Linked DNA regions of Leptothrix cholodnii SP-6. The protein of the gene in region 2 interacts with the protein of the main gene of each other region in a pairwise test. Links are inferred from orthologs where the notes say so. Each region holds a gene or a part of one and is shown on either strand. Other genes may lie near its edges.

Evidence for each region.
Region 1: the proteins of LCHO_RS13225 (region 2) and hypB interact in binary tests that used the Escherichia coli proteins (3 or more experiments, as listed by UniProt). The link is inferred for Leptothrix cholodnii SP-6 from one-to-one orthologs.

What each region holds. Positions count from the first base shown.
Region 1 is NC_010524.1:2,646,589-2,655,923, forward strand. Bases 6,286-9,219 are described here. They hold hypB (hydrogenase nickel incorporation protein HypB), read left to right. Parts: upstream 6,286-7,233; coding sequence 7,234-8,205; downstream 8,206-9,219. Other genes in these bases: LCHO_RS12200 (phosphomannomutase/phosphoglucomutase), read right to left, coding at 6,286-6,609; LCHO_RS12205 (hydrogenase maturation nickel metallochaperone HypA/HybF), read left to right, coding at 6,877-7,230; LCHO_RS12215 (Kae1-like domain-containing protein), read left to right, coding at 8,209-9,219. In the rest of the region: LCHO_RS12170 (protein-L-isoaspartate O-methyltransferase family protein), read left to right, coding at 1-539; LCHO_RS12175 (rhodanese-like domain-containing protein), read left to right, coding at 569-913; LCHO_RS12180 (TolC family outer membrane protein), read left to right, coding at 968-2,299; LCHO_RS12185 (WD40/YVTN/BNR-like repeat-containing protein), read right to left, coding at 2,312-3,403; LCHO_RS12190 (MoaD/ThiS family protein), read right to left, coding at 3,513-3,782; LCHO_RS12195 (3-deoxy-D-manno-octulosonic acid transferase), read right to left, coding at 3,860-5,176; more of LCHO_RS12200, read right to left, coding at 5,191-6,285; more of LCHO_RS12215, read left to right, coding at 9,220-9,335. UniProt on the Escherichia coli protein: Involved in the maturation of [NiFe] hydrogenases. Required for nickel insertion into the metal center of the hydrogenase. Exhibits a low intrinsic GTPase activity, which is essential for nickel insertion.
Region 2 is NC_010524.1:2,901,547-2,906,024, forward strand. The notes cover bases 1,640-4,478. They hold LCHO_RS13225 (FKBP-type peptidyl-prolyl cis-trans isomerase), read left to right. Parts: upstream 1,640-2,711; coding sequence 2,712-3,245; downstream 3,246-4,478. Other genes in these bases: LCHO_RS13220 (ribosomal protein uL16 3-hydroxylase), read right to left, coding at 1,640-2,653; dut (dUTP diphosphatase), read right to left, coding at 3,285-3,737; coaBC (bifunctional phosphopantothenoylcysteine decarboxylase/phosphopantothenate--cysteine ligase CoaBC), read right to left, coding at 3,752-4,478. Outside these bases: outer membrane protein assembly factor BamC, read left to right, coding at 1-859; LCHO_RS22805 (hypothetical protein), read right to left, coding at 986-1,177; more of LCHO_RS13220, read right to left, coding at 1,397-1,639. UniProt on the Escherichia coli protein: Folding helper with both chaperone and peptidyl-prolyl cis-trans isomerase (PPIase) activities. Chaperone activity prevents aggregation of unfolded or partially folded proteins and promotes their correct folding.

The DNA.
Region 1 (9,335 bases), 250 kb from region 2 along the record:
CCGCCGCACACCGCAGCGTCGCCTTCATGGACCTGGAGGTGCCGCTGCCCGGCGGCCAGTCCATGCTCGCCCCGCGCCTCGAGGCCCGCCTGCTGCAGGACCTCGCCCCGCACCGCCACGAGAAGGTGCTTGAGATCGGCACCGGCTCGGGCTTCATGGCCGCGCTGCTGGCGCACAAGGCGCAGCAGGTCGTCAGCCTCGAGACCCGCCCCGAGCTGGTCGCGATGGCACGCGAGAACCTGCGCCACGCCAAGATCATGAACGCCGAGGTGCGCCAGGCCGACGGCTCCGATGCCAAGGCCGTCGCCGGTCCGTGGGACGCCATCGTGCTGTCGGGCTCGGTGGCCGAAGTGCCCGCCGCGCTGCTGCAGCAACTCAAGGTCGGTGGCCGGCTGGTCGCCGTGGTCGGCCAGGCCCCGATGATGCGGGCCACCCGCGTCACCCGCACCGGCGAGCGCGATTTCCGCACCGAGGTGCTGTTCGACACCGTCGCGCCCCGGCTCGACGGTTTCGGCGAACCCTCGCGTTTCTCGTTCTGACCCGAACGGTCCTTTTTCCGGCCAAGAAGATGCAACAAGTCGCCGTCCGGGACATCGCCGCCCTGCTCGACACCTGGCGCGGCCAGGGCCTCAGGCCCGCGCTGCTGGACGTGCGCGAAGCCTGGGAAGTGGCCACCGCCAGCCTGAGCCTGCCGGGCGTCGAGACCCGCTGCATCCCGATGCAGCAGGTGCCGGCCCGCCATGCCGGCGAGCTCGATGCCGCGCAGCCGCTGCTGGTGCTGTGCCACCACGGCATGCGCAGTCTGCAGGTGGCGATGTACCTGGATGGGCAAAGATACCCCCATGTGTATAACATCGCGGGTGGCATCGACGCCTGGTCGCGCGTTGTCGATCCGACGGTGCCGACCTACTGAACCTGGCCGCCACGGCCGCCGTGCATCTCCCCTGGCCAAGAAAAGGACCTCTCGATGAAGCTCTCGACCGCGCGCAAGCCCCTGCTGGTGTCCGTGCTGGCGGCCTTGGCCGCCCTGGCCGTGCCCGCACATGCGCAAAGCCTGCGCGAGCTCTACGACGCTGCCCGCAGCTACGACGCCGGCTACCTGGCCGCGCAGGCGCAGGCCCAGGCGACGCAGTTCCGCGCCGCGCAGTCCGAGTCGCTGCTGCGCCCCAACGTCGGCCTGAGCGCCGGCGCGGCGCAGTCGGTCAGCGACACGCCGCTGGCCGGCACCCGCAACCTGACCGCCGCGACGGTGGGCGTGAGCGCCGTCCAGCCGCTCATCAACCGCGCCAATTCGGCAGCGGTCGACCAGGCCCGCAAGTCGCTCGAAGTGGTCGAGGCCGACCTCGCCAGCGCCGAGCAGGACCTGATGGTGCGGGTGGCGCAGGCCTATTTCGACGTGCTCGGCGCGGTCGACACGCTCGCCACCGCGCAGGCCAACAAGACCGCGATCAGCGAGCAGCTGGCGTCGGCCAAGCGCAATTTCGAGGTCGGCACCGCCACCATCACCGACACGCGCGAGGCGCAGGCGCGCTTCGACCTCGCCAGCGCACAGGAGATCGCCGCCGACAACGACCTGCGCACCAAGCGCATCGCGCTCGACCAGCTGATCGGCAAGACCGGCATCGAGCCCACGCCACTGGCCCAGCCGGTGGTACTGCCCAACCTGGCCAGCGACGACGTCGAAGGCTGGGTCGCCAAGACCGCCGACGCGCCGCTGGTGCGCAAGGCCCGGGTCGGCTACGAGATCGCCAAGCTCGAAACCCGCCGCGCCGACGCCGGCCACAGCCCGACGCTCGACCTCGAAGGCTCGATGGGCAGCGCCCACAACTCGGGCTCGGCGGCGGTGTCGTCGGGCGGCAAGGGCGTGTCCAGCAACGCCCGGATCGGCCTGACGCTGCGCATGCCGCTCTACAGCGGCGGCGCGATCGACAACCGCGTCAAGGAAACCGTGGCGCTCGAAGAAAAATCGCGCAACGACCTCGACACCGCCCGCCGCGCGGTGGCGCAGGCCACGCGGCAGGTCTACTTCGGCGTGCAGTCGGGCCAGGCGCAGGTGCTGGCGTTCGAGGCGGCCGAATCGTCATCGAAGCTCGCGCTCGAAGCGACCCAGACCGGCTACCGCGTCGGCGTGCGTGTCAACCTCGACGTGCTCAATGCCCAGACCCAGCTCTACTCGACCCAGCGCGACCTCGCCAAGGCGCGCTACGACGTGCTGGTCAACGGCCTGCGGCTGCGCCAGGCCGCGGGCGTGCTGTCGGTCGGTGACCTCGACACCATCAACGGCCTGCTCGGCCGCTGAAACCCTGGCGGCTCAGGCCGCCCAGCGCACCGCGTAGATCGGCGGCAGCTGGCTCGACAGCGTCTGCCAGCGGTTGCCGGCATCGCCGGACAGCCAGAGCCCGCCGGTGGTCGAACCCATCGCGAGCAGCTGGCCGCTGTCGTCGATCGCCAGGCCGTGGCGGTAGATCAGGTCCCAGGCCGGTGACGGCAGGCCGTCCCACACCGCGTGCCAGTGCGCGCCACCGTCGGTGCTGCGGTTGACGACCAGGGTGGCGTTGACCGGCACGCGCTGCGCATCGGCTTGCGCCGGCACCAGCCAGACCCGCTCGGCATCCTGCGGGTGCACCGCCACCGCAAAACCGAAGGCCGACGGCGCGATGTCCGTCACGGCGCGCCAGCTGCGCCCGCCATCGCCGGAGCGGAACACGCCGCTGTGATGCTGCATCCACAGCTGATCGGGCTGGCCCGCGCAACGCTGCACGCGGTGCGGGTCCTGCACCGCCGCGTCGCCGATGCGCTCGGGCGGCAGGTAGTCGGCGCTCAGGCCTTCGCCCAGCAGCTGCCAGCTGGCGCCGTCGTCCTGCGTCAGCCAGACGCCGCCGCACGACACCGCCACCAGCACACAGCGGCTGTCGCGCGGGTCGACGCAGATCGAGTGGATGCCGGGGAAGTCGTAGCCGCCGCCGAACCACTGCAGGCGCTCGGGCACGTTCCAGAGCGACTCGACCAGCTGCCACGAGGCGCCCGAGTCGTCACTGCGAAACAGCCCGCCGGGGATGGTGCCGGCCCAGAGCCGGCCGGGCTGGTCGGCACCGCCGGCTTCGAGCGACCAGACCGTGTCGAGCTTCCACGCGGTGGCGTCGGCATGGCCTTCGGGTTTGGGCGGATAGGCCGGCGTGGCGATCTCCTCCCAGGTCACGCCGCCGTCGCGCGAGCGGTGCAGCTTGCAGCCGAAATGGCCCAGGCGCAGCGCCGCGTAGAGCGCGCCGTCACGCGGGTCGGGCAGCAGGATCGAGACCGGCTCGCCGAGGAAGGCGGCCTCGGTGGCGAGCCGCCAGTCGCCGTCGACCTGGCGGGCGTTGAACAGGCCCTTGCGGGTGGCGATCCAGAGCGTGGGCGTCATCGTGTGTCTCCTCTCGAGGGGTCGTGGTGCGATAGTCGGACGGGACACGACGATCGACGCGGCCTGGAATCGACATGCCCGTCAACCGCCGTCCATCAACCGCCCTTCATCAACCGCCGGTCAAGGCCTGAAAGATCTGCACCTCGTCGGCCGGTGCCACGGCATCGCTCAGGCCGAGCCGGTCGTGGATGCGCTGGCCGTTGACGAACACCATCACGTGCTGGCGCACCGCGCCCTGTTCGTCGAGCACGTAACCCTGCAGCCGCGGGCTGTGCTGCCAGGCCGCGCGCAGCACCTCGCCGACGGTGCCGCCGTCGAGTTGCAGCGGCGGGCAATCGACGTGACGGCGCAGGTTGGGGGCGATGGTCAGGCGGGGCATGGCGGCTCCGGGCCGTGGGCGGGATTGCATCTTCGTGAGATGACCGCCATGACGCAAGCGGGGTCGACCCGCGGCGCTCAGCCCGGCCAGCGCGCCTGTTTCAGCAGGATCGCCGCCATGCGTTCGGACGCGCCCTGGTGCGCCGCGGCGTAGGCCAGGGCCGCGGCCGAGGCCTGCGCGTGGGCCGACACGTCACCGGCCTGCGCGACCGCCAACGCCACGCCGTTGCCGATCGCCGGCACCCGACGCGCGGCCGATTGGGCCTCGGCCAGCTGGGCCGCGTCGGCAAAGTTGAAGGTGTGCGGCCCCATCACCACCGGGCAGCCGCAGGCGGCCGCCTCGATCAGGTTCTGGCCGCCCAGCGGCGCGAAACTGCCGCCCAGCAGCGCCACGTCGGCCAGCGCGTAATAGGCCGGCATCTCGCGCATCGAGTCGCCCAGCCAGACGTCGGCCTGCGCCGCCGCATCGGGCACCGCGGCGTCGCCCTCGCCCCAGCTGCTGCGTCGAGACAGCGTCAGCCCCGCGGCCTGCACCAGCGCCGCCACCTCGTCGAAACGCTGCGGATGGCGCGGCACCAGCGCCAGCACGGGGCGGCGGGCTGACGGGTCGGATTGCGCCAGCATCGCGGCCCAGGCCTGCAGCAGGGGCTCGTCCTCGCCTTCGCGCCAGCTCGCCGCCAGCACGATCGGCCGGCCGGCTGCAGCAACACGCCAGTGCCGGCCGCGCGTCAGCAAGGCCGGGTCGGGGCGCAGGTCGAACTTGATGTTGCCGCACACCTGCACGTCGCGGGCGCCGGCTTCGCGCAGGCGCCGGGCGTCGTCCTCGGTCTGCGCCAGCGCCGTGGACAGCGCCTCGACCGCCGGCCGCATCAACGCGTCGAGCCGCAGCGACTTGCGCAGGCTCTTGTCCGACAGCCGTGCGTTGGCCAGCACCATCGGCACACCGGCGGCCAGCGCCTCGGCCTGCAGGTTCGGCCAGACCTCGGTCTCCATCAGCACGCCGATGGCCGGCCGATGGCGGCGCAGGAAACGCCGCACCGCGCCGGGGGTGTCGAACGGCAGCCAGCGTTGCGCGTCACCGGCGCGCAGCAGCGCCGCGCCGGTCTCGCGGCCGGTGGCGGTGCCGTGCGTGAGCAGCAGCCGCAGCCCAGGCCGGGCCGCGCGCAAGGCCTGGATCAGCGGCTCGGCGGCGCGGGTTTCACCGAGCGAGACCGCGTGCAGCCATAGCGCGCCCGGTTTGGTGGGCGCGCCGAAACCGAGCCGCTCGCCGATCGCCTGGCCATACGGCGGCTCACGCCGCGCGCGCCAGAACAGCCGCGCCAGCAGCAGCGGCGTGAGCCCGCGCAGCAGCGTGCTGTAGGCCAGCCGCGCCAGACCGCGCTTGAGTGCGATCACGGGCGAGCCGGCGTTCAGTGCGCCGCCTGCTGCACTTGCGCTTCAGGCATGACCCGGCGCAGCGCCGCCATGAAATCACCTTCGATGCGATGCAGCGCCGCCTCGGTGTGGCCCTCGAAACGCAGCACCAGCACCGGCGTGGTGTTCGACGCCCGGATCAGGCCGAAGCCGTCCGGATAGTCGCCCCGCAGGCCGTCGATGGTGCCGATCGTGGCACCCGGAAAGTCGGCTTGAGCGATCAGCTCCTCGACGATCTGGTGCTGGTTGCCGGCCGGCACCGCGACGTTCAGTTCGGGCGTGCTGAAGCTGGTCGGCAGCGCCTTGAGCACCGCGCTCGGGTCGTCGAAGCGCGACAGGATCTCCAGCAGGCGGCCGGCGGTGTACATCGCGTCGTCGAAGCCATACCAGCGCTCGCCGAAGAAGATGTGGCCGCTCATCTCACCGGCGATCGGCGCGCCGGTCTCGCGCAGCTTGGCTTTCACCAGCGAGTGGCCGGTCTTCCACATCAGCGGCACACCGCCCGCTTCAAGAATGCCGGCCGACAGGCGCTGCGAGCACTTGACGTCGAAGATGATCGTGCCGCCCGGGTGCCGGCTCAGGATGTCGCGTGCGAACAGCAGCATCTGGCGGTCCGGGAAGATGATCTCGCCGTCCTTGGTGACCAGGCCCAGCCGGTCGCCATCGCCGTCGAACGCCAGGCCGAGTTCGGCGTCGGTGGCGTGCACGATCTTGATCAGGTCGGCCAGGTTTTCGAGCTTGGACGGATCGGGATGGTGGTTCGGAAAATCGCCGTCGACGCGGCTGTAGATGTCGATCACGTCACAGCCCAGCGCCCGCAGGATGGCGGGCCCCGAGGCGCCCGGAATGCCGTTGCCCGAGTCGACCACGATCTTCATCGGCCGCGCCAGCTTGCAGTCGCTGACGACGCGGTGCGTGTATTCCGGCAGGATGTCCATCGCCGCGATGCGGCCCACGCGCGGCTTGGAGTTCTTGCGCTTGCCGGGCACGTGCAGGTAATCCTCGGCCTCCATGCGCGTGCGCAGTTTCTGGATCGCCTCGCCGTGGATCGCCACGCCGGCCAGCACCATCTTGAAGCCGTTGTAGTCCTTCGGGTTGTGGCTGCCCGTCACCTGGATGCCGCTGCGGCAACCGTGTTCGCCGCGGGTGGCGGCCACGTAATAGAGCATCGGCGTGGTCACCGCGCCGAGGTCGACCACATCCAGCCCGGTCGAGGCCAGCCCGCGCATCAGCGCCGCCGACAGGTCCGGCCCGGAGACGCGGCCGTCGCGGCCCACCGCCACCGCGCGTTCGCCGGCGGCGATCGCCTCGCTGCCGAAGGCACGGCCGAGGTGCTCGGCAAATTCGACGTCGAGCGCCTGCCCGACGATGCCGCGGATGTCATAGGCCTTGAATGCCGATGCGAGTGTTTTCATGCCGAAGACCTGACCTTGAAAATGGAAGAAATCGGCGCGGATTGTAGGGAGCGCCGATTCGCTCCGACCTGACGGACAGGCCCCCGTCCGCGGGTGCTGCGCCTCGTGCCCGACCGTCGGGCCTGGCGGCGTGACGACGGATGCAGGCTTGCACAGCCCTGCGGACGGTCCACGCGCCCGCCCGGCATCACAATGGCGCAATGCCTACGCTTTCACGATCGATCGATGTCCTGCAGCGGCTCGCCCCGCGCGTCGAGGAGCCCGCCCATGCATGAGCTGAGCCTGGCCGGCGGCATCGTCAAGGTGATCGAGGACGCCGCAGCGCGCGAAGGCTTCAGGCGCGTCTCGCAACTGCGGCTCGAGGCCGGCGCGCTGGCGGGTGTGGAGGTGCGGGCGCTGCGTTTCGCGCTCGAAGCCATCACGCCCGGCACCTGCCTCGAAGGCGCCGCGATCGAGATCGACGAGCCCCCCGGCACGGCCTGGTGCCCGCGCTGCAGCTGCAGCGTGGAGATCACCTCGCGCGCCGACCCCTGCCCGCTGTGCAGCGGATTTCAGCTACAAGCCACCGGCGGGACCGAGCTTCGGGTGCTCGACCTGCTGGTGCACGACGAGGAGACCTGAGCCATGTGTGTCGTCTGCGGATGCAGCAGCGGGGCGCCAGCCGCCCCGCATGAACATGTCAGCGTGGCGCCGAATACCGGCGACCTGCATTACGGCGCCGGAGCGGCGCGGGTGTCGGTGCCGGGCATGAGCCAGGCGCGCGCCATCAAGCTCGAGGTCGACGTGCTGGGCGAGAACAACCGCCTGGCCGCGCACAACCGCGCGCACTTCGCCTCGCACGGCATCACCGCCTACAACCTGGTGTCGAGCCCCGGCTCGGGCAAGACCACGCTGCTGTGCGCCACCATCGAGGCGCTCAAGAGCGCCGCGCCACAGCTGCCGCTGGCGGTGATCGAGGGCGACCAGCAGACCTCGAACGACGCCGACCGCATCCGCGCCACCGGCGCCGCGGCGATCCAGATCAACACCGGCAAGGGCTGCCATCTGGATGCGCAGATGGTGGGTGACGCGTTCGCGCGGCTCGATCTGCACGGGCACAGCCACAGCCACGGTCACGAACACACGCACGACGGACACGGACACGCGCAGGGCCATCACCACGCCGACGCACTGCTGTTCATCGAGAACGTCGGCAACCTCGTCTGCCCGGCAATGTGGGACCTGGGCGAGGCCGCCAAGATCGCCATCCTCTCGGTCACCGAGGGTGAGGACAAGCCGATCAAGTACCCCGACATGTTCGCCGCCGCCCGGCTCATGGTGCTCAACAAGATCGACCTGCTGCCCTACCTCGACTTCGACATCCCCAAATGCATCGAGTACGCACGCCGCGTCAACCCGGGCATCGAGGTGCTGCTGGTGTCGGCCAGGACCGGCCAGGGCATGGACGCCTGGATCGACTGGCTGTTGCACGCGGGCGAGCCGGCCCAAGCGCACGAGCACGACACCGCCGATGACGCCGGCGCCACCGAGGCCGCGCTGCGCAGCCGGATCGCCCAACTCGAAGCGCAGCTGGCCGCCGCCGGCATCAAGGCCTGAGCCGTGCCGGGCCCCACATCTCTGCCCTGCCCCGCGCCCCTGCGCGTGCTGGCATGCGGCGCCTACCTGAAGAACAGCGCCTGCCGGCTCGACGGCGACCGGGCGCGCTGGTCCGCGCTGCACGGCGACCTGGGTGACGCCGCCGCGTGCGACGCGCTGCAGGTGTCGGTCGAGACCCTGCTGGGCGCCGGCGACGGCCCGCTGCAGGCGGTCGCACACGACCTGCATCCCGACTTCCACAGCACCCGCGTCGCCCTCGCCGCGGCCGAGCAGCTCGGCCTGCCGTCGATTGCCGTGCAGCACCACCACGCGCACATCGCCGCCGTCATCGCCGAACAGGGCCTGCGCTTGCCGGTGATCGGCCTGGCGCTCGACGGCGTCGGGCTCGGCAGCGACGGCACGGCCTGGGGCGGCGAGGTGTTGTGGGTCGACGGCGGCGCCGCGGCGCACCGCTGGCAGCGCATCGGCCATCTGCAGCCCTTGCTGCTGCCCGGCGGCGACATGGCGGCGCGCGAACCCTGGCGCATGGCCGCAGGCCTGATGCACGCGCTGGGCCGCGGCGACCGCATCGAGGCCCGTTTTGCGCCGATCGTCGGCGCGCAGGCGGCCCGGGTGGTGCGCAGCATGCTCGAACGCAACGTCAACTGCCCGCTCACCAGCAGCGCCGGCCGCTGGTTCGACGCCGCCGCCGGCGCGCTCGGCCTGAGCGTGCGCCAGTCGACCGAAGCCGAAGCGGCGATCGCGCTCGAAGCCTGCGCTGCGGCGTGGCAGCGCGCCCACCCCAGCTTCGACGAGCCGTGGGAAAGCCTCGACCTGCGCCCGATCGTCGGCCGCCTGTTCGAGATCGACCCGGCCAATGCCCGCGCCGTGTCGCACGGCGCCGGCTCGTTCCACCTCGCGCTGGTCAACGGCCTGGCGCACGCCGCGATCGGCGCCGCGCGCGAACGTAGCCTGCGCGATGTCGTGCTCGGCGGCGGCTGCTTCATGAACCGCGTGCTGAACACCCAGCTGACCCGGCGGCTGCAGGACGCCGGCCTGGCCGTGCATCAGCCCCAGGCCATGAGCTGCGGCGACGCCGGGCTGGCGCTCGGCCAGGCCTGGGTCGCCGCCTGCACGATCGCCGATCCTCA
Region 2 (4,478 bases):
CGAGCGCTCCGGCAACCAGCGCTGGCTCGTCACGTCGTCGACGCCGGAGCAGCTCTGGCCGGTGCTGCGCGAGTACTGGCAGGCCAACGGCTTCACGTTGCTGGTCGACAAGCCCGAACTGGGCGTGATGGAAACCGACTGGCTCGAGAACCGCGGCAAGCTGCCGCAGAACACCTTGAGCCGGGCGATCAGCAAGGTCTTCGAAGCCCTCACCGACAGCGACGAGCGCGACCGCTACCGCATGCTGGTCGAACGCGGCGCGCAGGGCACCGAAGTCACCATCAGCCACCGCGGTGCGGTCCAGGTCGTCACGGGCGACCGCAACAACGAACAGGTTCGCTGGCAGACCCGGCCCACCGACCCCACCCTCGAAGCCGAAATGCTGGCTCGCCTGCTGGCGCACCTGGCACCGGCAGCAGATGCCACCGCGGCTGCGCCGGCACTGGCAGCGGCCGCACAGACCGTCGCCGCCGCGCCGGCCGCGCCGCCGCGGGCCCGCATCGATGCGTCGGCCGCGGTGCCGACGCTGCAGGTCGACGACGGATTCGATCGCGCCTGGCGCCGTGTCGGTGTGGCGCTCGATCGCAACGGCTTCACGGTCGAGGACCGCGACCGCAGCCAGGGCGTCTACTTCGTGCGCTACGTCGACCCCAAGCTCGCCGGCAAGGAAGACCCCAACTTCATCGCACGCCTGTTCGGCGCCAAGAAGGAAGACCTTTCGGGCAAGCGCTACCGCGTTCAAGTCGCCGCCGAAGGCAGTACGGCCAGCACCGTGTCGGTGCTCAACAGCGAAGGCATGGCCAGTGCCGACGAAAGCGCCCGCAACATCGCCCAACTGCTGCTTGTGGAGTTGCGCTGACGCATCAAGGGCATCGACCGGCCCTGCAGCCGACCCGCGCTCCGCGCCGGTCGGCTTTTTTCTGCTCGTCGCAGACAGCCAAAAAAAAGCCGCCCGGAGGCGGCTTTTCGAATCGAAGCGGTGTGCTCAGTTCGAAGCAGCGGAAGCAGCAGCTTCGACAGGAGCGGACGCTTCCATCGCAGGAGCCGAAGCCTCAACGGCAGGAGCCGAAGCTTCCACGGCAGCGGGAGCAGCAGCAGGAGCGGCTTCTTCCTTCTTGCCACAGGCGGCGAGGGCAGCGGCGGCGATCAGGGCGGCCATCAGGAGCGACTTGTTCATGGTTATTTCCTTGGGTCTTGGAGTCAGACAATTACCGGTAATTGCGGGGCTCTCGGACGAGGCTCAAACAAGAAGCCAACAATTCGTCAAGTCCCACCTGAAGCGTGATCAGCTCGAGCATTTTCACGTCCAGCCCGCAAGTATACCCATTCGGCGTGCACTCGGCAGGTGCCCGGTATGCAGCCAAAGCCGGAACCGGTGCACCCGAGCGTGCCGGGCTCAGCCAGCCAGCGGGTGCAGCCAGCCGTCGTCAGCCCACTGCTCCAGCAAGGCACGCAACGCCGGACTGGCTCGGCGCAGGGTGGTGGCATCGAGTTGGCGCGCGTCGGCCAGCAGATGCAGCATCGCCGCATCGCGGCCCGCCGCACGCCACGAATCGCCGTTGCAATAGACGTGGCCGTCGTCGTAGAGCAGGCAGCTGCGGTCATCGAGCCGGACACCCACACCGTCAGGCAGCGGCTCGCCGAGCTCGAAGCTGACCTGCGCCTTGGGCTCGCTCAGGTACTCGCCCAACGCGCGCGCGAGTGCGCCAGGCTCGGCCAGCGCGCGCATCAGGCCCTGCTCGGCAAACGCCAGCAGTTCGGCCGGGATGCGCCCGGGCGCCGCGGTGGCCGACTGCTTGGGGTCGCGATAGACCGGCGGGCGCGCACCGGCATCGGCCGGATCGTCGATGCCGTCGGCCAGACGCAGCAGCGTCTCGCGCACCAGTTCGCTGCGCTGCGGCGAGCGGAAACCCACCGAGCACGTCATGCACTCGCCGTCGACCGCATCGCCGTCATGGGCCCAGCCGGGCGGCAGGTAGAGCATGTCGCCCGGCTCGAGCACCCACTCTTCTTCATGACGGAAGTTCTCGATGATCTTGACCGGCAGCCCTTCCCTCAGGCGCGCGTCGGGCAGGCGGCCGATGCGCCAGCGCCGCCGGCCCGCCACCTGGATCAGGAAGACGTCGTAGGAGTCGAAGTGCGGCCCGACACCGCCCCCCTCGCTGGCCCAGGAGATCATCAGATCGTCGAGCCGGGCCTGTGGCACGAAGCGGAAGCGGTTCAGCAGGTCGGCGGCAGCCGGCACGTGCAGGTTGAGGCCCTGCACCAGCACCGTCCAGCCGGGTTGCTTGATGGCCGGCAGCGAGCGGCGCGGCATCGGTCCGCGCTTGAACTGCCACGTCTGCCGGTCGCCCTCGCCCTGACGGCTCAGGAATCGGGACTCGACCGCATCGTCTTCGAGCATCGCGAACATCTGCGCGCGCGACACCGGCGGCTCGATGCCCGGCACGGCCTGGCGCACCAGCAGCGGCTTGCGCTGCCAGTGGCGCTGCATGAAGACCGACGGACTGAGCCCGCCGAGCAGCTCGCAGGGCAGGTCGAGCGGCGGCACGGCCGCGTCAGGATGGACGGGAGACGGCGTCGAGCCCTTCGTGACCGAGGGCTTGGCGGGTTGGGCTGCAGCGGATGCAGCGCGGCTTTTCGGGAGATTCATGCCCGCATTGTGCCGGCGGGCTTCGGGGGCCTCGCGCGCGCATGCGATCATTCCGGCCATGAGAATTTCAGAACCCTGTGTCGTCAGCCTGACCTGGCGCCTTGAAGATGCCCAAGGGCAACTGATCGACGAACTGGTCGAGCCGGTCGAGTTCTTCTACGGCGGCGACGACCTGTTCGCCAAGGTCGAAGAGGTCATCAACGGCGAAGGTGCCGGCTTCGAGGCCACGCTGCACCTGGAGCCCGAACACGCGTTCGGCGAGTACCACGCCGAGCTGGTGTGCTTCGAGGAACGCCGCCTGTTCCCCGACGGCATCGCGCCGGGCATGCAGTTCGAGGGCCTGCCCGAAGGCAGCCAGACGCCCGACATGCCGAGCGCGGTGATCTACACCATCACCGAGGTCTACGACAGCCATGTCGTGCTCGACGGCAACCACCCGCTGGCCGGCGTCGCGCTGGTGCTGCAGCTGCAGGTGACGGACGTGCGCGAAGCCGACGAAGAAGAGATCCTGCGCCGCAGCGTCGACAACGACGCCACCGGCCTGCTCAGCCTGGCGCCGGTCATGGCGACCGACAACCAGACGATGCACTGAGGTGCGATGCGGCGGTCCGCCGCGCGGATTGCCCGTCGGTCAGCCTCGGCCGGTGGAGCCGAAGCCCGCCACGCCGCGATCGCTGGCCTCGAATTCGTCGACCTGCCGGAACTGCGCCTGCACCACCGGCACGATCACCAGCTGGGCGATGCGTTCGAGCGGCTGCACGGCATAGGCCACACTGCCGCGGTTCCAGCAGCTCACCATCAGCTGGCCCTGGTAATCGCTGTCGATCAGCCCGACCAGATTGCCCAGCACGATGCCGTGTTTGTGGCCCAGCCCCGAGCGCGGCAGGATGATCGCCGCCAGGCCGGGATCGGCGATGTGGATGGCGATGCCGGTGGGGATCAGCGTGGTCTGGCCGGGCGCGATCTCGAGCGGCAGGTCGATGCAGGCGCGCAGGTCCAGGCCGGCGGCACCGGGCGTCGCGTAGGCGGGCAACTGCTCGGCCAGGCGGGCGTCGAGCAGCTTGTATTCGATCTGGGTGTTCATGGATGTCGGGGATTTCAGGTCGTTGCCGACGCGCGTGAGCCGGCCAGACGCCGGGCGATGTCGCCCACCAGCGCGCGCGCCAGGCTGAGCTTGTCGGTGGCGCGGCCGTCTTCGGGCAGGGCGCGCTCGCCGTCGGCGTCGACCAGCAGCAGCGCGTTGTCGTCGCGCCCGAAGGTGGCGGGACCGAGGTTGCCGACGATCAGCGGCACCTTCTTGCGCAGCAGTTTTTCGCGCGCGTGCTGGGCCAGCTTCTCGCTCTCGGCGGCAAAGCCGACGCAGTAAGGCGGCTCGGGCAAAGCCGCCACCGCGGCCAGGATGTCGGCGTTTTCGGTCAGCTCGAAGCTCGGTGCGACCTTCTTGCCGGCCTTCTTGATCTTGTGCGCGCTCAGGTTGGCCGGGCGCCAGTCGGCCACCGCGGCGGTGGCGACGAACACGTCGTGCTGCGCCGCCGCGGGCATCACCGCGTCGTGCATCTGCTGCGCCGAGCGCACGTCGATGCGCGCCACGCCGCGCGGCGTGGGCAGGTGCACCGGACCGGCGATCAAGGTGACGGCCGCACCGGCTTCGCGCGCCGCGCGGGCGATCGCAAAACCCATCTTGCCGCTCGACAGGTTGGTGATGCCACGCACCGGGTCGATCGCCTCGAAGGTCGGTCCGGCCGTGATCAGCATCGACACGCCCGCCAGCGGCTTGGGCGAGAGTGCGGCGATCAGGTCCTCGACGATCTGCTCGGCTTCGAGC